One region of the Alteromonas sp. AWQ4_252 genome, then DNA from elsewhere that is predicted to be linked to it. Evidence: predicted binding sites of a transcription regulator. Region 1 holds the regulator's gene; the other holds the start of a gene.
What was found. The regulator LexA, encoded in region 1, represses DNA repair genes until DNA is damaged. The targets are predictions, from matches to a motif close to TACTGTATNNNNATACAGTA.
Positions count from the first base shown of each region.

Region 1 (11,986 bases):
AAGCCAGCAAAGGCAGATTGATACCAAGGCATAGCTAAAACGCCCAGCCATAAGCCGTCGAGAACAGCGAACAGAGCCAATACGACGAAATACGCTGTGATATTTGCTTTAATAGATGTTTTCATAACCAAATAAACGCGTCTCATACAAGAAAAGTTCAGTTTAACTGTCACGATAGCGTGCTTTGTAACAAACTTGGACCATAATTGAACTATCACCCGAACGCGATCACCGATTAGAGGTGAGTGAAAAGTAAGGAAAAGCGGGGACAGTATGCAAAGAAAACTATTTGAATTCGGTGATTTATTCTGGGTTCCTGAATTTTACCACGCGTTTTTGCGCCGCTTTATGGGCGCGCTGTACAAAATCTTTGGCTACCACAAACTCTGGATGCCAGAGCTGAATGCTTTCATCGAAAAATCTGGCGGCAAGGTACTCGACCCCTGCGCCGGAAGTGGTTATGTAGATGCGCTGCTCATTAAAGAGATGAAACAGCAAGACATTAAATTTTACCTGTCGGATTTTATGATCCACAAAAACCCGGAATTCAGAGAGCACATCAATAACCTCGGAGACTCGCGTATTCACTATTTAGAGCAGTCTATTGATGTGCTGCAGGACAACCCGGATTTTCGCTGCCCGAAAATTTTTATCAACGCTTTTCATCATTTCGACGATGAGCAGGTCGCTCAAATATGTAAACTCAATTTGTCCCACGGTGATGACATCTTGGTACTTGAGTACTGCGACAATGCATTTGTAAGCTATCTTTCTATGTTATTCGGCCCCCTTATCGCAATGATTTTGCTGCCCTTTATTACAGAGCGGCGACAGTTGCTGGTAACGGCTGTGTTCACCTATCTAATTCCAATTGTCCCCGTGATGTTACTGTGGGACGGTCTCGTATCTAATTTGCGCTGCTACTCTCATCGTTCACTGAAGAAGATAGTACACAATGCGGGTTTCACTTCTGCGGAAGTTAAAACCACATTCCGACGCAGCTTGCTTTACCCTGCGGGGGTTACTTCCCACCATATTGTTGCATCACCAGAAGCGAAGAAATCGTGAGATTGTTTTTGATTCTGTAAATTGATTGCTTGCTGTCGGTAGTAGTTAAGAGTGAAATATTGGGTCACGGAAAATCAATAGGTTAGTAGCCGTTTTCAAGTTAAGAAGTTTGCTGGTCCTCCATTTTTTCCGGTTAAGATAGTTTTAGATTGTGGGTTGATGAAAATGCCGTCTTTTAGGAGATATGGGTATGTAGTGGTCAAGTCATTTTGGTCACTATAATAAGCAGGTTGGCCGGTTTTGCCTCGACTGCCTATAGCGAATACTTTACCGACCACTTTCAAAGTAAAAACCGTGATTATCAAAAGTGAATACCGTTGAGATACATGTAACCCACTGATAAAGTAACGATTCATAATGAAAATAAACGGAAAAGCTCTATGCAAGGACGACATCTTAAGTGGTTAGTATTACTTCTCGCATTAACCACTTTACTGAGCGGATGTGGAGCGACCAAGGTCTCTGCGCAAAAACAGGATGACGATCGCCTGTCCACTAATCAGGAGGGATATCTGCTGATTGGTCTGGTGAACAATTACTCTCTCGATGCATTGTATATTTGGGGTGAAAAAGACCTCAAGCTAACACGAGAGGATCTCTCTGCCGGAGAAAATTATATATTAATCCCGGTTCCTGCAGGTAACTATCGGTTGGGTCAAATCAATTATAACTTCTACTTCAGGACCAAGCTTGAAGACGACATATGGCAATTTACAATTACCCCCGGACAAATCAATTACATCGGCCATTTAACCGTTAATCGCCCGTCTTTTTGGTTTTTCGCCAACGATGTGGAACTAAAAAACCAAGCCGCTGGCGCACAACTCTATATGGAAGAGTACTTTCCGGGCCTGTTAGGGGAACGCTCATTGGTTTATGCCGGCCCCGGGGAAGACAAGTTTTACCAGTTCATAGAACAGTTGGAGGCCACCGATGAATAAATGGCTGTTGGTTTTACTGTTTTTATCGTGTAATGCGCTGGCACAGATTAAAGAAAACAAGGTTGAGAGCCCGGTTCCGGCTTCCAAAATTTTCTCAAATCAGCAATTTAGATCACCAAGTTTATCTCCTGATGCCAGCTACGTGGCGGTATTTGAATACCATGAAGACAACTCCCGGGTTGGCTTGATTGATCGTAAAACTGACAATTTTATTCCCCTTGCTGACCTGGGTGAAGGCGGCCAGCTTGCCGAGTATTTCTGGCTCACCGCTAACCGTCTGTATCTTGAAGTATCGGTATTTGTTAACGACCGTCGTGTTAATGTGATGACCATCATTGAAATTAGTTTTAATGAAGACGGTACCCCTTCTTTCACTTCTCACCGAATTCGTCACAGCGGATATGTGCTGGGGCGCGCCTATTCCGAGCCGGAAAAACTGGTGTTTGCCTATAAGCCGCCTAAAGGCGATACCGAGATCTATGTGACTGACCCCATAGCGCTGTCTCAACCAGACTGGAAAGGACGAAATGAAATACACGACCTTATTGATGAGGCCGCGTTTTACTTTTATGACTCACCATCAGACCAATTACTGGGCTTAAGCTACGATAGCGAAGCAGAGACATTCACCCTGCAATACCGCGCTTTGCATGATTCTGAATGGCAAACCCTGCTGGAAGATTTTGATACTGAATACACCTTCAAACCCATGGGTTTTATCGACAAAAACAACCTGGCGGTACTCAGTGATATTTCTACCGATAAAATTGCACTTTACCGGTATAACATCCCAACTAAAACCTTTAGTGAAGTATTGTACGAGCATGAAAGTTACGATTTGATCTCAGCCGAGGTTAGTTATGAAACTGGTCAACTTACCTCAGTTTCTTACTACAAAGGCGGCGAGCTCACTGTGGAATATCTCAACTCAGTGCATGGTTACCGCCAGTCAGTACTCAATGCTAACCTTACCGGGCGAAATACGGTGCTGGTTGATTACAGTGCTGAAGCCGACGTATATATTGTAGCGGCCTATGCTGCGGATGCACCGGCTGATCTCTACGTTTATGATGTGCAGGCAAAAGTCGCCAGATTGTTATTTTCTGTACAACCCGAGTTAGATGGATATGTTTTTTCCACAGCCCGGTTAATGACCTTTGAGTCTGCTGATAACCAGATAGAAGCCTATTTTTATCCTGCGGTCGGCAAGTCCAATGAGGTACTCCTCGTAATGCCCCATGGCGGACCGGTTGGCGTGCGGGATACCGCTGAATTCAACCGCGTAGTCCAGTTTTACACTACCCGTGGTTATGCCGTATTACAGGTAAACTATCATGGCTCTTTTGGATTTGGCAAAGCCTTCCGTGAAGGTGGTGTAGGAGAAATTGGTCAACAGATCGAACAGGATATCGTACAAGCCATTAAGCAGCTTGAACAACAACACACCTTTAAAAACCGTTGTGCAATAGGGGCCAGTTACGGTGGTTATTCGGCGTTAATGCTGAGCATTTTACATCCCGACCTGGTTGACTGTGTCGTCGCTCGATTTGGGGTATATGACCTGCCGCTGATGTTCAACCAGAGCAACCTGAAAACCAGCGAAGAATGGTTAGAAAAAGTCGAAAACACGGTTGGTGAATACAATGAGGACTTGTTTACTATTTCACCTCTGTATCTTGCCGACAAGATCACCAAACCTTTGCTATTAACCGCAGGTTATAACGACGATGTTGCAGCATTTGAGCACACTCAGCGCTTGGATTATGTTTTAACCAAGCTCGGTAAACCCTTTGAACACGCATACTACAAACGCACCGGACATGGCCACTCTCGTTGGAGCGGCGATCAGCATGAGCACGTTATGATTGATGATTTTATTCGTCGCCAGTTGTCTATCGCACCACTAGGCATTGAAGAAACGTCTGAAGAAGAACAAAAATTACTCACCGAAGATTTGTTGTTAGTCGCCAATGGTTTTTTTGGCCAGTACCGCGTTGATAGAGACGAAAAACGGGCTGCATATTTTTACCAACAGGCGGCCGCTACCGGTCAACCTGAAGCCATCTATCGGCTGGCACTGAGCCAGTTAAACGCCAGAGAATCGGTGACGCCGGTGTCCGACAGCATTACTTTATTAACCCAGGCCGCAGACCTGGATAATGCCGATGCTGCATATCAACTAGCATACCGGTATTTGCTCGATTACAGGTTTGACGCCCCGCAACCTGCACTTGCCAAACCTTATCTCGATAAAGCCATTGCTTTAGAAGAAGGTTACCGCACCACACTTTTAAAGCTGTTATGGGATTGCGTTTGGGCAGAAGACGGTCCAACGAATTGCCTGACTGCATTAAAGGCGCTGCCAGAAGACGAGGATGATCAATACCAGCACCTACAACATGAAATTATTGCAGAAATGGTGTCCAGATTTGCAGGCGTTCAAGAAAGCCTTGAGGCGTTATTAAAGGAGTTTTCAAACATTTCGGCCAGTACCACAACAGTTGATGTAGTCAACAGTGGAGTGCTAAGTGAGCTCGCCAATGGCGAAGAAGGATTTACCTCAGTTGAAGGCCATAGTTTAGAGCCGGGAGATAAACTCGCGGTGCGCTTTAAAGTTGGCTCAGGCGCCATGTTCAGAGCCGTCGATGAAGCCCTCGGCATAGTAGCTGAATGGCAAGGTGTTCAACCAAATGGAGAGGTGATTAGGTTAGATCGTACCTTTTTATACGGCCACCCCAGAGCCCACCAGTATGGTAAGAAAACGCCATGGCAAAGCGCCCGTAATCTGAGTACATATGATCTGCAATTCACCGCGATTAAACTGGTGTTAAAGGACATCTATAGCCAAGTCCAACTCACCGTCACCTTTACTTTGCACTAGGGTGTGTTGATCTTTGCTGTACACTTTAGCAGCAGTGCATAGCTGGCAAGTGTACGCCATTTATGATTATAGACGATCTGGTTATGGCACGTGCCGGAATCAAGAGCAGAGTGAACTGAATGCCTGATCCTTGTCTGTAATCGAGTTTAATGTTGCTGGAATTTCTTCGTACTAAACTGGAACCCACACATTGTTTTTACTTGTGTAAAACACTGAACTGTATATACTTACAGAAACTGTATAGAAAGACAGGCTGTTTATGCGTCCACTTACACCCCGACAAACGGAAGTTTTAGAACTTATCAAAACCACCATGCTGGAAACCGGCATGCCCCCAACTCGTGCAGAAATTGCCAAACAACTGGGTTTTCGTTCTGCTAATGCAGCTGAAGAGCATTTGAAAGCGCTGGCCAGAAAAGGGGTGATTGAGATCCTTGCTGGAACATCCCGTGGGATTAAACTCAATATTCCGTTAGAAGCCGAGAATGAAGAGGATGCAGGTTTGCCGCTTATCGGAAGGGTGGCAGCTGGCGAGCCAATCCTGGCTCAGGAGCACGTAGAAATGCATTATAAGGTCGATCCTGATCTGTTCCATCCCAGGGCTGACTTTCTTCTGCGTGTAAATGGTATGAGTATGAAAGATATCGGCATTCTTGATGGCGATTTACTCGCAGTTCACAGAACAACCGATGTTCATAACGGTCAGGTAGTTGTGGCTCGGGTTGATGAAGACGTAACAGTAAAGCGGCTTGAGAAGAAAGGTCGTGAAGTGTGGCTGCACGCAGAAAATGATGATTTTAATACTATTAAAGTCGATTTAGCCTCTGAGCCTTTTAACATCGAAGGACTGGCTGTTGGCGTTATTCGAAACGCTGATTGGATGTAGCGACGTATTTCTTCAGAACAGTTATCAAAAGGCAGCGTTAGCTGCCTTTTTTATGGGCAGAATACGGCGGATGCCGATTGCTGCGTTGCCAATTTACACAAGACAAATATCACCATAGTTTCAAAACGTCAGTGAGGAAACTCGCCTTGTATTGCAGTTTTTATTGCTGGACGTGCTTCGGCTCACAGTAGTGCTCAGTACTTACAATTACGGCCTGTATAAATTCATTCAATGTAGTAAAACGGTCTACTGCCGATGAAAACAAAGCCTCACTGCTTTTTTTCGCAGTAAAACCTTCGTTTTACCCACGCATTGCACAAAGATGGTGCTTTCTTAAAAGAAACCTCACAAGCGTTGATAATTCAATGGTCTGTCTAAAAAACATACAAAACATTCGATAAATCAGAATTCAATAGCAAGAATTACAAATCCACACCCCGCTCAGGCGCTGTCTCAGAATGTGATAAGCGCAGATTAATCATTAAATTCTTAATGAAAGACTAGACAAACCATTAAATCTGTTTAATTCTTATACTGTTGTTTACAATAAAATAACAATCCAGGATAAATATTAACAACCAGGATGGTCTCAATGTCAGGGTCTTGTGAAGCGGCATTACACATGACCCTCCATCACGGAGGTGTTGAGTGAGAAAACGCAGAAGTATAGCAACAAGGGTTTTGGGTGCGGCAACGGTATTGTTGCCCTGGCAAATCCTTGCTCAAACGGCGTCCACCACAGAGCGAGCAGGTCAATTGAATCTGCGCCAGGGGGTCACTGATATTAGCGGACAGGTTTACGACCTGCATATGCTGATGTTCTCAATTTGCGTAGCCATTGCTGTGGTGGTTTTCGGCGCGATGTTTTATTCCATTTTGAAGCACCGAAAATCCAAGGGCGCGAAACCAGCTCACTTTCATGAAAATGTGAAAGTGGAAATAGCCTGGACAGTCATCCCTTTTCTTATCTTAATTTTTATGGCCGTTCCGGCTGCTAAAACCCTCATCGCCATGGAAGATACCACAGAACCCGATATGACCGTGTTAGTCACTGGGTCACAGTGGAAATGGCATTATCAATATATGGACAGTGATGTTTCGTTTTACTCGTTAATGGCTACCCAGCAAGAGCAAATTCAAAATAAGTACGAGAAAGGCGAGAACTACTTGCTTGAAGTTGATCGCCCCCTGGTCATACCTACAGGCCAAAAAGTCCGGTTTTTGATCACCTCTGATGATGTCATTCACTCCTGGTGGGTGCCTGATTTTGCGGTGAAAAAAGACGCGAACCCTGGCTTTATCAATGAAGCCTGGACCAAAGTAAATGAGCCGGGAATATACCGTGGCCAATGTGCAGAGTTGTGCGGAAAAGATCATGGGTTCATGCCTGTGGTTGTCGTTGCTAAAACCCCTGAAGACTACAAAGCCTGGATGACTGAGCAGGAAGACATTGTCAGAAAAGCCAAAGAAGAAGAGCAGCGCTTGTTGGCGATGAACATGACAATGGATGAGTTAATGACGGTTGGAGAAAAGGTATACAACACTACCTGTGCAGCTTGTCATATGCCCAACGGAGAAGGCTTGCCAGGTGTTTTCCCTCCATTGAAAGGTAGCGCGATGGTACTGGAAGATCAGGCTGCCCATATCAACATTGTGTTAAACGGGAAAGCGGGCACAGCTATGCAGGCCTTCGGAAAAATGCTGTCGCTGAAGGACATCGCGGCGGTTGTGACCTACGAGCGTAATGCTTGGGGAAATAATACCGGCGATATTGTTCAGCCCAAAGACGTTAACGCAGTTGCCACGGGTAAGTAGGAGCGAACTATGAGTAAAGCGACAGACACGTTAGTAGCAGGCGGTGACGCTATGCATGACGACCATCATCACGGCGCACCAAAAGGCCTGATGCGCTGGGTACTGACTACCAATCACAAAGATATCGGTACTTTGTACTTGTGGTTTGCATTTATCATGTTCCTGGTGGGCGGCGCAATGGCGATGGTGATCCGTGCAGAACTCTTCCAACCAGGTTTACAAATAGTTGACCCTAACTTTTTTAATCAGATGACCACGGTTCACGGGCTCATCATGGTCTTCGGCGCGGTAATGCCCGCCTTCACCGGGCTGGCAAACTGGCTTATTCCTATGATGATTGGTGCCCCGGATATGGCGCTTCCCAGAATGAATAACTGGAGCTTTTGGATCCTGCCATTCGCCTTTGCCATTTTGTTAGGCTCATTGTTTGTGGAAGGCGGTGGTCCGGCTTTCGGCTGGACTTTTTATGCACCTTTGTCGACTACCTACAGCAGTGACAGTACCGGATTGTTTGTGTTCTCTGTGCACATTATGGGTATTTCGTCCATTATGGGTGCCATTAACGTCATCGTGACCATTTTCAATATGCGTGCGCCAGGCATGACGTGGATGAAAATGCCGCTATTCGTGTGGACATGGCTTATTACGGCATTTCTGCTTATTGCCGTAATGCCTGTACTGGCTGGTGCAGTAACCATGGTGCTCACTGATAAATTCTTTGGAACCAGTTTCTTCGACGCTGCAGGGGGCGGCGACCCGGTTATGTTCCAGCATATATTCTGGTTCTTTGGGCACCCTGAAGTATACATAATGATTCTGCCAGCTTTCGGTATTATCTCTCAAATTGTTCCCACTTTTGCCCGCAAGCGCTTGTTTGGGTATGCGTCTATGGTCTACGCAACTGCCTCCATTGCGCTGTTGTCGTTTATTGTGTGGGCACACCACATGTTCACTACCGGAATGCCTGTATTTGCTGAAATGTTTTTCATGTTCGCCACAATGCTAATTTCAGTGCCAACAGGGGTGAAAGTCTTTAACTGGGTAGCCACCATGTGGCGAGGGTCTATGACTTTCGAAATTCCAATGATGTTCGCCCTGGCTTTTATTGTGCTGTTTACCATAGGTGGTTTGTCGGGGCTCATGCTCGCCATCACACCCGTTGATTTTCAATACCACGACACCTACTTCGTGGTAGCGCATTTCCATTACGTACTGGTAACCGGCGCCATATTTTCCATCATGGCAGCAGTTTATTACTGGTTGCCAAAATGGACTGGGAAAATGTTTGATATAACTTTAGCCAAGTGGCACTTCTGGTGCTCGCTGGTATCGGTGAACGTGTTGTTCTTCCCTATGCACTTTGTGGGTCTGGCAGGAATGCCACGGCGAATTCCCGATTACTCCCTACAGTTTGCCGACTATAACCAGTGGATCAGTATTGGCGGTTTCGCATTCGGATTGTCACAACTTATCTTCCTGGCTCTTGTTATAAAAGCCTGTAAAAAGGTGGGTGATCCGGTTTCCGACCAGGTATGGGAAGGCGCAGAAGGTCTGGAGTGGGAAATCCCCTCACCGGCTCCTTATCATACGTTTGAAACACCACCTGTTGTGAAGTAAGCAGTGAGTACGCAGTCGGCGCAAAATCAATCACTAACCATTCGACTACTCGTGGTGGTCGTGGCGATGTTTGGATTCGGTTTTGCGCTGGTTCCGCTTTATGACGTGTTTTGCGATATCACCGGCATTAACGGTAAAACAGAGAACCAGGCAGCCGTTTGGAAAGACGTTCCTGTGGATGAAAGCAGAACAGTGACTGTGGAATTTATTACCCGCACAAATACTGGGATGCCGTGGGAATTTCGCGCAGAAACTAAGCGTGTGGAAGTGCATCCGGGGGAAGTCAATACGGTGTCGTTCTATGTGAGGAACCCCGCGGGTAGTGAAATAATCGCGCAGGCTATTCCGTCTGTGAGTCCCGGTCAGGCTGCACTCTATTTAAATAAAACAGAATGTTTTTGCTTCAATCAGCAACCTTTGCAGGCCGGACAGGAAACTTATATGCCCATGTCTTTCTACGTCGATACAAACCTGCCCGAAGACATCAGCTATTTTACATTGCAGTACACCCTTTATGACGTGACAGCCAGAGCGGCTGATCTCGCCGAGAAAGAGAACCCTTATTTACGTCAGTCCGCCAGCGGTAGTCGCTAGGTGGGCAGAAAGGAGAGTTATGATGCAACAAGAGTATCAGCGCTACTATGTTCCAGCACAAAGCCCCTGGCCCATTGTGGGGGCAGTAGCTTTATTCCTCATCGCCGTTGGCGCAGCCAATACTGTTATTGAAAGTAGTAAAAGTGAATCAGGGTATGGCGTGCATATCTTGTCGCTGGGGATCCTGACGTTACTGGTGATGTTAGTGGGTTGGTTTAAAAACCAAATCGACGAATCCATGGGAGGACTTTACAGTGACCAACTCGGCCGTTCATATCGACAAGGTATGAGCTGGTTTATATTTTCGGAAGTCATGTTTTTTGCTGCCTTTTTCGGTGCCTTGTTTTATGCCCGTATGATCTCTGTACCCTGGCTGGGTGGTGCCTCGAATAACGCCATGACCAATGAAGTTTTATGGCCGGGTTTTCAAGCAATCTGGCCTTTGGTAACTACGCCTGGCGGCACTACAACCCAGGAAATGAGCCCGGCGGGCTTGCCCACTATCAACACCATTATCTTGTTGATTTCATCAGTAACCCTGCACTTTGCTCACGTTGGGTTAGAGCAGCAAAAACGCAAGCAACTTATAACGATGCTAGGGGTAACTATTTTATTGGGCGTTGGTTTTCTGTTTTTACAGGTTGAAGAGTATATCCACGCTTATCAGGAGCTGGGTCTGACACTTCAGTCGGGCGTATACGGAAACACTTTCTTTATGCTCACAGGGTTTCACGGTATGCACGTGACACTGGGAACGATTATTCTCATTGTACTGTTTTTCCGGGTATTAAAAGGGCACTTCACCCCTGACAACCATTTTGCGTTTCAAGCCGGCAGTTGGTACTGGCACTTCGTTGATGTGGTGTGGGTCATGCTCTATATGTTTGTTTATGTTCTGTAGCTTGGAGAGGCCGTTTAATACGGCCTTGGATTGGGTGTAATTAGCCCTGTGGCAATGCCAATGAGAATAAGCACAACAATAATCACGGATGTCATCACGCGGCGACCAATAAATTTACTCATGGGTTCGCCGTTATTGTTGCTCTTCATCATAACGCGCATAGCCAGAAATAAATTGATGATCATGTAAATCAACAGGCAAACCAGGATTATTTTTATAACCATATTTTTCTCCTAATGCGGGGGCAGTGAATGATTAAAATTTCCCGTAAGTTACTGACACTTCCCATTGCTGTGGCAGTTTGCGCAGCGGTAGTCTGTATGGTCATGCTGGGGTTTTGGCAGCTCGACCGCATGCATGAAAAGGAGCAACGTCTGGCTAGCATAGCGCAAAAAAGTAGTGACGGGGCAATGACTTTACGAGAATTAGACCCACGACGTGAAGATATTCGGGATGTTTTGGTTGGCTTCAATGGAAAAGCAGATACAGAAAAATTGCTGTTCCTCGACAATCAGGTTGAGAATGGACAGGTGGGTTACGATGTCATTGTTCCTGTTGTCAGTAATGAGGGAGTTGTGCTGGTTAATTATGGATGGGTAAAAGCGCCTCTGTTCAGAGACGAACTTCCTACTGTTGATATAAATACAGCATTTCAACACTTCCACGGTCGTATAAATGTTCCTTCATCTAATCCGGTAGTTCGGGAAACGCTTTCGTTTGATACCTCTTTCCCTGCAGTTATTCAAGCGCTTGATGTTGCGTTTATTTCCCGTCTCACTCAAACGAAAGTTGCTCCGTTTATAGTGGAATTAACTGCACCAGAAAAAAGTAGCTTTGTCAGGAACTGGCAGCCTGTAGTGATGCCTCCACAAAAACACCTCGGTTATGCAATCCAGTGGTTTGGTTTGGCTATCGCAGCTGCATTGGTGAGCTATTTTTCGTTTAGAGCCAATAACAAAGGATAAATAATGTCTGAGAAAAGTAATAAATTTACCTTACTGGGCTTACTTCTGATTTTTGTTTTACCAGTTATGGTTGCCAAATTGGCACTGGACAACAGTTGGTTTAACAGTGGTGCAACTAACAAAGGCGAATTACTCCAGCCTGTAAGGGATTTTTCAGCCGTACTTGCTGAACAAGAGCCCAAATGGCGTATTGTCTATTCTGTGCCGCAAACCTGCGACGCAGCATGTACGAATGCGATCTACAGCATCCATCAGGTGTGGATAGCGCTTGGTCGGGAAACTGATCGCGCAGAGGCAACGGTTATTCTCACTGATACC
Region 1 covers NZ_JBSWSV010000001.1:796,517-808,502, forward strand. The annotation lists gene ACXACM_RS03495 (DUF2177 family protein) at 1-125, opposite strand, end outside; gene ACXACM_RS03500 (hypothetical protein) at 274-1,068, shown strand; gene ACXACM_RS03505 (hypothetical protein) at 1,449-2,009, shown strand; gene ACXACM_RS03510 (alpha/beta hydrolase family protein) at 2,002-4,890, shown strand; gene lexA (transcriptional repressor LexA) at 5,150-5,776, shown strand; gene coxB (cytochrome c oxidase subunit II) at 6,476-7,591, shown strand; gene ctaD (cytochrome c oxidase subunit I) at 7,601-9,208, shown strand; gene ACXACM_RS03530 (cytochrome c oxidase assembly protein) at 9,212-9,802, shown strand; gene ACXACM_RS03535 (cytochrome c oxidase subunit 3) at 9,822-10,703, shown strand; gene ACXACM_RS03540 (DUF2909 domain-containing protein) at 10,718-10,927, opposite strand; gene ACXACM_RS03545 (SURF1 family protein) at 10,955-11,668, shown strand; gene ACXACM_RS03550 (hypothetical protein) at 11,672-11,986, shown strand, end outside.

Region 2 (11,986 bases), 3.8 Mb from region 1:
CAAATCCGTTATATCAAAGAACAAGGCGACCTGGGCGAGGGCCCGAAAAACGTATTGGTGATTGGCGCATCAACAGGATACGGCCTGGCATCCCGCATCACCGCAGCATTCGGCTACGGCGCGAAAACCCTTGGTGTATGTTTTGAAAAAGCCCCTACTGAGCGTAAAACTGGTACGGCTGGCTGGTATAACACGGCTGCTTTTCATCAGGAAGCTGCTGCAAGTGACTTATACGCACAAACGTTAAACGGTGATGCGTTTTCTGATGAAATGAAAGAAGAAACTATTGCGAAGATTAAGGCAGACCTGGGTAAGGTTGATTTGGTTATCTATAGCCTTGCTTCGCCTCGCCGCACAGACCCGGTATCCGGTGAAACGTTCAAGTCTACCCTGAAACCCGTTGGTCAGGCATACACTACGAAAACTTACGATACAGACAAAGACAAAGTGCACGATGTCACTTTAGAGCCTGCTTCGGATGACGAGATTTACAACACCATTAAAGTAATGGGTGGTGAAGATTGGGAGCGTTGGTTAGATGCACTGGCTGATGCTGGAGTGCTTGCAGAGGGATGTAAAACAACGGCTTATACCTATATTGGTAAGGCGTTGACATGGCCAATTTACGGGCAGGCAACTATTGGTAAAGCGAAAGAAGATCTCGATAGGGCTGCTGCTGCAATCATTGGAAAACATACCGACTTGTTAGTTGACGCTCATGTTTCTTCATTAAAAGCGTTAGTAACTCAAGCGAGTTCGGCCATTCCTGTTATGCCACTTTATATCTCTCTCATATACAAAGTAATGAAAGAAGAGGGCACTCATGAAGGTTGTATCGAACAAATATATGGCTTGTTCGATCAATGTTTGTATGGAGATACGCCAACCCTTGATGAAGCAAACCGCTTCCGCATGGATGGCAAAGAGACCAACGACGCCACACAAGCGAAAATTCAGGCGCTATGGGATGAAGTAACCCAGGAAAACTTCCACGCACTAAGTGATTATGCCGGTTATCACCACGAATTTTTAAAGCTATTTGGCTTTGATATCGAAGGCGTTGATTATGAGGCTGACGTAGACCCATTGGTTAATTGGTAAGTACTTACATTTCTACAAGCCGTCGACGAACGACGGCTTTTTTATGCCTACAACATTAAATTGCCCGCTGGATGTGTCCAGAATGGTTGAAAAATGTGATAAAATTTTTGATGTGGATGGTCATTCACTGGTTTCCAGTGTCTGGGCACAGATAAAAGCAAGAGTGGCTTTAAGCATTGCCAGGGTGATTACAACAATGGTAAAGCCACGAAGATGCCGCCAGTGTAAGGTTTTGTTTGCAAAATATGGCTTTCGATCATCTCATTTATTAACAAAAATTGTGAATAATCCATTATTTGCATAGCCTATTTTACGAATTTGGTGCTAAAATCCCGTAGTTAAGTGGGGGAGTCGTTTTCTTCACTTTTGTTTCTCTGCGGGCGAACAGTCTTGAAAGGTCTGTCGGGCAAACAGCAATTCAAAAATAATTATAATCTTGGCACGTTCAGTACAGGCAGGGTTGGAAGCCAAACAGAACGCTGCAACGGAAAATCTAAACAGGCGTGATGTCCTGAACAAGAGCGCTTCTGCATGCAGGCAGCGATGCTGCACTTATGCATAAGGGTTCTTCTATTAGAGTAGTGCGATTACGTATGATAAAAATCAAGAAAGGTCTCGACCTCCCTATCAAGGGAGCGCCGGAACAGCAAATCTCCGATGGAGCTGCTGTCACGCGCGTTGCCATTCTGGGAGAAGAATATGTTGGCATGCGTCCTACCATGCATGTCCAGGTTGGTGACAAAGTGAAGAAAGGCCAGGTTCTTTTTGAAGACAAAAAGAACCCAGGCGTTAAATTCACGGCATCGGCCTCGGGCGAAGTGGTAGAAATTAACCGCGGCGCCAAGCGTGTTCTTCAATCTGTTGTAATTAAGTCTGATGGCAGCGACGCTGTTGCATTCGACAAAATTGCTGCAGACCAGATTGCCAGCGCTTCAATTGAACAATTGCAGACCACACTGGTGGACTCAGGTTTGTGGACAGCGCTCCGCACCCGTCCATTCAGTAAAGTGCCTGCCGTTGGTTCGTCACCTCGTGCCATTTTCGTTAACGCGATGGACACTAATCCGTTGGCTGCAGACCCAACAACCATTATTGCTGAGCGCAGTGATGACTTCGTTGCCGGTCTGAAAGTACTGAAACAGCTGACTGAAGGTAAAGTTTACCTTTGTAAAGCGGCTGGTGCTTCTGTTGCCACCGGTGATGCGCAGGTAGATGTGGCAGAATTTGCGGGTCCACACCCAGCGGGTTTGCCTGGCACACACATCCATCATCTCGACGCCGCTGGTGCTGGTAAAATCGTTTGGACGATTAACTATCAGGATGTGATGGCGTTTGGTGCCACTATTACTTCAGGTGAATTAGATTCCCGTCGCGTAGTGTCCCTTGCCGGACCAGCAGCCAAACAACCCCGTTTGGTTCGTACCTTAGTAGGTGCTGATATCGCTGAGTTAACAGCTGGTGAGGTTGTCGATGGTGAAGTGCGTGTTGTTTCTGGCTCTGTTTTGAATGGCACCACTGCACAAGGCGTTCACGGATTCCTTGGTCGCTATCATTTACAGGTTTCTGCGCTGAAAGAAGGTCGTGAGAAGAAGCTGTTTGGTTGGATCACGCCAGGCTCAGATAAGCACTCGGTAACCCGTGCTTACCTTGGCCATCTGGGCAGTAAAGATTTCGACATGACCACCACAACTAACGGGTCAGAACGTTCCATGGTGCCAATCGGCAACTATGAGCGCGTTATGCCGTTAGACATTCTACCTACGCTGTTACTGCGTGACCTTATTTCGGGTGACACGGATAGTGCTCAGGCAATGGGGTGTTTGGAATTGGACGAGGAAGATTTGGCTTTGTGTACTTACGTATGCCCTGGCAAATACAACTATGGCCCAATTTTACGCAGTTGTTTAACTACCATTGAGAAAGAGGGTTAAGTCATGGGTTTGAAGGCATATTTGGAAAAAATTGAACCAAATTTCGAACCGGGCGGCAAACACGAAAAGTGGTATGCTCTTTACGAAGCTGCAGCAACCATTTTCTATACACCTGGTAAGGTGAATAAAGCCGGTACTCACGTTCGTGACAGTATTGACCTGAAACGTATCATGATCATGGTTTGGATAGCGACATTCCCGGCCATGTTCTTCGGTATGTACAATATTGGTTTGCAAGCACAAGACGCAGTTGCAGCTGGCGCAGGCACTGTTCCTGACGCATGGCAAGCTGCGATTTTCGCAGCTTTGGGCGGCGATTTAGCTAACGCTGGTACCCTGGGGTTATTCTTCTATGGAGCGTGTTTCTGGTTACCCATATACGCAGTGACATTTGCAGTAGGCGGTTTCTGGGAAGTGCTGTTTGCATCAGTGCGTAAGCACGAAGTAAACGAAGGCTTCTTTGTTACTTCTGTTTTGTTTGCACTGACGTTGCCAGCAACCATTCCATTATGGCAGGTAGCGTTAGGCATCACCTTCGGTGTTGTTATCGCAAAAGAAGTATTCGGCGGAACTGGTCGTAACTTCCTTAACCCTGCACTGTCCGGACGTGCATTCCTCTATTTTGCATATCCTGCACAAATCTCTGGCGATCAGGTCTGGGTAGCTGCTGACGGTTTCTCTGGTGCGACATCGTTAAGCCAAGCGGCATCTGGTAACCTTGATTACAGCAACATGGATCAGTGGATGAACAGCTTTATCGGTACTATTTCCGGTTCTGCTGGTGAAGTTTCAGCCCTGGCTATCATGATTGGTGGTCTGTTCATCATGTATATGCGCATTGCCAGCTGGCGTATTGTTGCTGGTGTTGCTATTGGGGTTGCGTTCTTCGCCACCTTATTAAACATGATTGGCAGTGATACAAACCCAATGTTCGCGATGCCTGCACACTGGCACTTTGTTATCGGTGGTCTGGCGTTTGGTATGTTCTTTATGGCAACTGACCCGGTATCAGCATCGTTTACCAATAAGGGTAAATGGTTCTACGGTATCTTTATCGGTTTCATGACAGTACTTATTCGCGTCCTCAACCCAGCCTTCCCTGAAGGTGTAATGCTGGCGATTCTGTTCGCTAACTTGTGGGCGCCACTGTTCGACTATTTTGTCGCGCAAAGCAATATCAAGCGGAGGGTAGCACGTGTCGGCTAAGAAAGAATCATTAGGAAAAACAGTCGGCATCGTTGTCGCCGTCTGTCTGGTTTGTTCTATTGTTGTTTCTGGCGCAGCTGTTGGCTTGCGTGAATTGCAGCAAACCAATGCCAAACTCGACAAACAAACTAATATCCTGACCGCTGCGGGCTTGTATGAAGCAGGCATGAGCAACGACCAGGTTAACGAGAAGTTTAAAGAGTTTGTCGATCAGCGTTACGTCGATTTAGATTCTGGTGAATTCACTGAAATGCCAGAACCTGATTACGACATGTACAAGGCAGCCAAAGTTACTGAAACCAGCACACCTGTAACCAACAGTAATGTTGGCTTTCAGCGTCGTCCTAACGTAGCTAGCGTGTATCTTGTGCGTGATGAATCAGGTACGGTTACCCGTGTCATTTTACCGGTTCACGGCAGTGGACTGTGGGATTTGATGTACGGTTTCCTTGCTGTAGACGCTGACGGTAAAACTGTGAAAGAGCTTATCTATTATCAGCAAAAAGAAACGCCAGGATTGGGCGGAGAAGTGCAAAATCCTGCATGGCAGGAAAAGTGGGACGGCAAAAAGCTGTATGAAGACGGCGAAGTTGCTATCAAGGTTAAGAAAAATGCTAACCCTGATAACCCTCACTCAGTAGATGCACTTTCAGGCGCAACCCTAACCAGTAACGGTGTACAAAATACCATTCAGTACTGGGTAGGAGAGCAGGGCTTCGGTCCTTTCCTTAAGAAACAAGCATGGCGTTCATAAAGGGGTTTTCTCGTGGCTGACACTAAAGAAATGAAAAAGGTCCTCTTTGGACCGATTGTTGACAACAACCCGATCGCTTTGCAAGTACTGGGTATTTGCTCTGCCTTGGCGATCACCACCAAGCTGGAAACAGCATTGGTAATGTCACTGGCGCTTACCAGCGTTGTGGCATTCTCCAACCTGTTCATTTCAGCTATTCGCAACCAGATCCCATCAAGCGTGCGTATCATCATTCAGATGACTATTATCGCATCGTTGGTAATCGTAGTTGACCAAATTCTGAAAGCGTACTCTTACGAGATTTCAAAGCAGCTTTCGGTATTCGTTGGTCTCATCATTACTAACTGTATCGTAATGGGTCGCGCTGAAGCGTATGCGATGAAAAGTCCTCCGCTGATGAGCTTCCTCGACGGTATCGGTAACGGATTGGGTTACTCTTTTATTCTGATTTGTATCGGTACAGTTAAAGAACTGTTCGGTTTTGGTACCATTCTTGGTTTCGAAATTTTACCGCTGGTACAGAACGGTGGCTGGTATCAGGGTAATGGCCTGCTCATCCTGCCATTTAGCTCATTCTTCCTGATTGGCGGTATGGTTTGGATTATCCGTACTTTCCGTCCGGAACAAGTAGAGCCTAAGGAGTAATTCATGGAACATTATCTGTCTTTATTTGTTCGTTCGATTTTTATCGAAAATATGGCGCTCTCTTTGTTCCTGGGTATGTGTACATTCCTGGCTGTATCGAAGAAAGTTAAAACGGCCATGGGTCTGGGTGTTGCTGTTATCGTGGTGCTGGGTATCTCTGTACCGGTAAACCAGGTTATCTATGTAAACATCCTCGCTCCTGGTGCACTGGCGTGGGCCGGTTTTCCTGATACAGACCTAAGTTTCCTGAACTTCCTGACGTTCATTGGTGTAATTGCCGCGTTGGTTCAAATTCTGGAAATGACATTGGATAAGTTCTTCCCAGCTTTGTACAACGCGTTGGGTATATTCCTGCCGTTGATTACTGTTAACTGCGCCATCTTCGGTGGTGTTGCCTTCGCAGTTCAGCGGGAATATAACTTTTCTGAGAGTATTGTATACGGCGTAGGTAGTGGTATTGGCTGGGCGTTGGCAATCGTGTTGCTGGCAGCTGTGCGTGAAAAACTGAAATATGCTGATATGCCTGATGGTGTGCGTGGTCTGGGCTCTGTGTTCATGATTGCTGGACTCATGGCTTTAGGCTTCCAGTCTTTCACCGGTATAGCACTGTAATAACGCAAAGGAGCATAAAATGAATGTAGAAATGTTACTTGGCGTTGGCATGTTCATTGTCATCGTACTGGCGCTGGTGTTTATCATCATGTTCGCCAAATCCAAGCTGGTTCCCAGTGGTGATGTGACCATTATGATCAATGGTGACCCGGATAAAGCTATTACCACTCAGCCTGGCGGTAAGTTACTCGGTGCCTTAGCGGAAGCGGGTATCTTCGTATCGTCTGCTTGTGGTGGCGGTGGTTCTTGTGGTCAGTGTCGCGTAGACATTAAATCAGGCGGTGGTGAAATTCTGCCTACTGAACTAGACCACATTACTAAACGTGAAGCCCGTGAAGGTTGCCGTTTGTCATGTCAGGTTGCGATTAAGCAAGACATGGAAATCGAACTGGAAGAAGAAATTTTCGGTGTTAAGAAGTGGGATTGTGAAGTTATTTCCAACGATAACAAAGCCACCTTCATTAAAGAACTGAAGTTAAAAATTCCAAATGGCGAGAGCGTACCTTTCCGTGCTGGTGGTTATATTCAAATTGAGGCGCCACCTCACCATGTGAAATATAAAGATTACGATATTCCAGAAGAGTATCGTCCGGATTGGGAGCGTTTTGGTTTCTTCGATATCGAATCTAAAGTCGATGACGAAACTATCCGCGCCTACTCCATGGCGAACTATCCGGAAGAAGAAGGGATTATTATGCTGAATGTGCGTATCGCTACGCCGCCGCCTAATAATCTGACTCTGCCTGCCGGTAAGATGTCTTCGTACATCTGGAGCTTGAAAGAAGGCGATAAGGCTACTATTTCTGGCCCATTTGGTGAGTTTTTTGCGAAAGATACGCAAGCGGAAATGGTGTTCGTTGGCGGTGGTGCAGGTATGGCCCCAATGCGCTCACATATTTTCGACCAGCTTCGCAGATTGAAGTCTGATCGCAAAATCTCGTTTTGGTACGGTGCCCGTTCGTTACGTGAAATGTTTTACGTGGAAGATTTTGACGAACTGGCAAAAGAAAACGATAACTTCAATTGGTATGTTGCATTGTCAGATCCACAACCTGAAGACAACTGGGACGGTTATACTGGTTTCATCCACAACGTATTGTTGGAAAACTACCTTAAAGACCACCCAGCGCCAGAAGATTGTGAGTTCTATATGTGTGGACCTCCCATGATGAATGCCGCGGTAATCAACATGTTGAAAGATCTCGGGGTAGAAGACGAGAATATTATGTTGGATGACTTTGGCGGTTAATCGTTAAAAGGTATAATGAAAAAAGGGGGCGCTGCCCCCTTTTTTGATAGTCGAGGAATACTAGTGATTACACATGTTATACGAAGCAGCATTTTTCTGTTGTTGCTTTATGTCATTGTTGGTTGTGCCCAGGAATCTAAGCAAGTAGCGCATTTACATGGCGAAACTATGGGGACTACCTACAATGTAAAATATGTGGTGGACGAGCGCGGACAGATTGAGGGCTTGCAGCAAGCCATCGACGAAAGACTTGTTCACATTAATAAGTTGATGTCTACCTATGACCCAACCTCTGAATTATCCCGGTTTAATCAAAGTCGTTTCACAACGGCGTACGAGCTTTCAAATGAAACTGCCAAGGTAGTAAAAGAAGCTGTTCGGCTGGGAAAGATGAGTAACGGGGTTTTAGATGTGACCGTAGGGCCGTTAGTGAATATGTGGGGCTTTGGCCCTAATAAACGCCCGGAGAAAGTCCCGTCTGCTCAACAAATTACTGAAGTGCGGGAATATGTTGGCCTTGATAAATTAGCGTTAAATGGCAACAACCTAACCAAAGCGCATCCTATGCTGTATGTCGACCTATCCACAATAGCGAAAGGCTATGGGGTCGATGAGGTGGCAGCTATCATGGATGCCAACAATATTACTAATTATCTGGTTGAAATTGGCGGTGAAATGCGGGTCACTGGAGAGCGCGGAAATGGTGAGCCATGGTTAATTGCTATTGAAAAGCCGGTGACTACGGAACGGGCAGTACAAAAAATTGTCTCAATAGGTACCAACGCTATCGCTACGTCAGGCGATTATCGCAACTACTATGAGGTGGATGGTAAGCGATATTCTCATCTGATTAACCCTCGCACCGGTCAACCTATTACGCATAATCTGGTTTCCGTTACCGTAGTCCACCCGTCATCAATGACCGCAGATGGTCTGGCAACAGCTTTTAACGTGATGGGGTGGGATGAAGCAATTACACTGGCAGAACAGGAAGGGTTGGCCGTGTTTCTTATTAAGCGCACTGAAAATGGCTTTGAAGAATATGCGTCGCCGCATTTTGAAGATATTGTAAGTGTTAAAAATTAGGAGATAGCATGTCTACTTTTATTCTCGCGTTTGGTTTTTTCCTGACAATGGTGTTGGCCATGGCCATCGGGTACCTGGTTCAGAAAAAGTCTATATCGGGAAGTTGTGGTGGCTTAGGCGCGCTTGGTATTGATAAAGCTTGCGATTGTCCTGAACCCTGCGATAGAAAAAAAGCGCGTACTGAGCGAGAAGAAGCCCGGCAGAAGCGTATAGCCGAATGGAAAGATAACCAAATTATGTAACAAGAGTAAGCGCGTTTTGGCGCGCTTATTTACTTTGCTCTCGCACCTTCATTTGCGCCCGCAAATTTGTCATGTGACTTTATCCCTTTTTGTCGTAAAATGCTGTTTGAATATACAGTGTTGGATGTGTAGTGAAAAAAATCATTCACGTCGATATGGATTGTTTCTACGCAGCTGTGGAAATGCGTGACAACCCTTCATTAACTCATAAACCCATCGCAATCGGCGGCAGTGCTGACAGGCGAGGGGTGATCTCGACCTGTAATTACCCGGCAAGAAAATACGGTGTTCGTTCTGCCATGGCCACAGCATATGCTAAACGGCTGTGTCCGGACTTAATTCTGGTAAAAGGGCGTATGGACGTGTATGTCAAAGAGAGCCAGAAGATCCGCGATATTTTTTCCGACTACACACATCTTGTTGAGCCTTTATCTTTGGATGAAGCTTACCTTGACGTGACAAATACAAAATTATTCAACGGCAGCGCTACGCTTATAGCCGAGGATATCAGGCGGCGCATAAAGGCTGAATTGAACCTCACCGCTTCTGCCGGTGTTGCGCCTTGTAAATTTGTTGCGAAAGTTGCCAGTGATGAGAATAAGCCGGATGGCATTTGTGTAATTACGCCAGACAAACTGGATAGCTTTGTAAAAACCATGCCTCTGGCGAAAATACCCGGTGTTGGCAAAGTCACGCAGCAAAAACTAGAGCGTCTTGGCTTGAATACCTGTGCCGATGTACGCAAGTACCCGTTTGAGCGACTACAAAAGGAGTTGGGAAAGTTTGGCACTGTGCTGTGGAATCGGGCACATGGTGTGGACGAACGTGAGGTAAATGTTAGCCGGGAGCGGAAATCCATAGGTGTTGAACGCACATTTAGTGAAGATTTACACACATTAGATGCCTGTAAGGAAGTCATGCCTATGTTGTGGGAAAAGCTTCAGGAGAGAATAGAAAGCTACCAGGCAAAGTCTGGTGCCAGCCGTTGTGCTATCCGTTCACAAGGCGTTAAACTCAAGTTCAGCGACTTTCAGCAGACCACCGTAGAGCATCGTCATCATGATATCGATGAGGCTTTCTTTTACACCTTACTTGAAGAAGCCTGGCAAAGGTCACGGGGCCGTGGCGTGAGATTAGTGGGTATTCATCTCGGACTGGCCGATGATGTACCCATACAACAACTTAGACTTCCGTTAGAGGATGAGCAATGACAGATGATGTGAAACCAGGGCTGTACCGACACTACAAGGGTAATTATTACACCGTTGTGGGTGTTGCTACACATTCTGAAGACGAATCAAAATTAGTGGTTTATCGGCCTGAATATGGTGACAAAGCGCTGTGGGTAAGGCCATATGACATGTTTTGCGAAAGCGTCACTGTGGACGGGGTCGTCACGCCCCGTTTCGCTTTTATACAGGAATAGTTCTTAATAAGCTGCTATGTAGGGGCGCCAGACACAAGACGCCCTTATTCACTCAGCGAACGTTTGCATCATATACCTTTTCACCTGCTAACCAGGTTTGTAATACCGTCGTTTTCCAAAGTGCGCTCGCAGGTACGGTAAATATATCCTGATCAACCAATATGAAATCTGCCCACTTGCCTGGGGTCAATGTGCCTAAGGTATCTTCCATGTGCGCCGCATAAGCCGCATCCAGTGTAAAACCCCGAAAGGCTTGTTCAATTGTCATCGCTTCATGGGCATACCAGCCTTGCACCGGTTGATTGTTTCTGTCCTGCCGAGTCACAGCTGCGTGAATACCGAAGAATGGGTTAGCAAGTTCCACGGGGAAATCAGAACCAAGGGGGAGGGCAATGCCGGATTTCAACAGTGTTTGCCAAGCGTAAGCACCTTTCATTCTTTCTTTTCCGAGGCGGTCCTCGGCCATGTTCTTATCACTGGTAGCATGAGTTGGCTGCATTGATGGCAGCACATTGAGCTGTGCAAATCGCTGCAAATCGTTAACGTCAATGATCTGTGCGTGTTCGATACGGTTGCGCAGTGCCTTACCGCCTTCCGTTTTATAAGTTTTTTCGAATTGATTCAGAGCCATATGATTGGCTTTATCGCCAATAGCGTGAAAGTTTAATTGAAACCCTGAGCCAATGACCTTTGTGAACAGGGCATCCATATCTTCAGGCTGTGTGAGTAAAAGACCAGATTGGTGCGGATCGTCGGAATATGGTTGTAGCAGTGCAGCTCCCCGGCTTCCAAGCGCACCATCTCCGTAGGCTTTGACACTGCGGATATAAAGAAAGTCATCAGGACTGCGAACCGGGCCAATATCCAGCATTTGGCCAAGGGTTGGGTCTGTAGCACTTATCATGGCATAAATACGTACAGGCAGATCTTGCTGGGTGGCCTTGGCCAAATAGAAGTCGTAAACGCTGTGGGGCACGCCTGCATCGTGCATGGCTGTAATTCCCTGGGCGAGAAGGTGTTGTCCGGCGGCATCCAGTTGCGCATTGTAAAGCGCGGCCGATTGTGAGGGCATCACACTTTCAATAAGGCCCATAGCGTTGTCAATCAGTACGCCTGTGGGAATGCCTTCTGCGTCTTTAACGATGACGCCACCCACAGGGTCAGGAGTGTCGGCGTTGATATTAGCCAACGCCAACGCTTTGCTATTGGCCCAACCTGCGTGACCATCAACCCGGTAAAGCAAGACGGGCTTGTCTGCAATTTTTTCATCGAGAATTGCAGCGCTGGGGAAAGCCCTGTCAGGCCAAAATTCCTGATTCCATCCGCCACCGATTATCCAGGCTTGATTGGGGTTTGCAAAGGCGTACTCTGCAGTCAGTCGGGCTGCGTCCTTAGCTGACTGACTTTCCCTTACATCTACTTCCAGCAAACTTGCACCGAGACCAAGTAAATGTCCGTGAGCATCAATTAACCCTGGCAGCATGACTTTTCCATGCCCATTGATAACTTCACCTGCAGTCGTCGTCGTTGGGTCGAGCTGTTTTACTTTGCCATCTTCAATGAGTACGGCATTGAAACGCACAAGAGAGCCTGATTCGATTAACGTGTACCCATTGACATTTTTCACTAGTTTGGTGGTTGCCAACACACTAAAAGACAACAAAAGTCCTAGTAACAACACTCCTTTATGCACGAGCTTTTTCATTGTTATTCCTCTTCGTTTTGTTCGGTAAT
Region 2 covers NZ_JBSWSV010000001.1:4,605,088-4,617,073, reverse strand. The annotation lists gene fabV (enoyl-ACP reductase FabV) at 1-1,101, shown strand, start outside; gene ACXACM_RS20200 (hypothetical protein) at 1,145-1,405, shown strand; gene ACXACM_RS20195 (Na(+)-translocating NADH-quinone reductase subunit A) at 1,695-3,032, shown strand; gene ACXACM_RS20190 (NADH:ubiquinone reductase (Na(+)-transporting) subunit B) at 3,036-4,238, shown strand; gene ACXACM_RS20185 (Na(+)-translocating NADH-quinone reductase subunit C) at 4,228-4,992, shown strand; gene ACXACM_RS20180 (NADH:ubiquinone reductase (Na(+)-transporting) subunit D) at 5,005-5,637, shown strand; gene nqrE (NADH:ubiquinone reductase (Na(+)-transporting) subunit E) at 5,641-6,249, shown strand; gene nqrF (NADH:ubiquinone reductase (Na(+)-transporting) subunit F) at 6,269-7,498, shown strand; gene ACXACM_RS20165 (FAD:protein FMN transferase) at 7,562-8,584, shown strand; gene nqrM ((Na+)-NQR maturation NqrM) at 8,593-8,826, shown strand; gene dinB (DNA polymerase IV) at 8,958-10,037, shown strand; gene ACXACM_RS20150 (DUF1653 domain-containing protein) at 10,034-10,252, shown strand; gene ACXACM_RS20145 (amidohydrolase) at 10,305-11,957, opposite strand; gene ACXACM_RS20140 (serine/threonine dehydratase) at 11,960-11,986, opposite strand, start outside.
Region 2: dinB (DNA polymerase IV) is a predicted target of LexA. The motif match lies at 8,927-8,946, and genes of this name have one in related genera.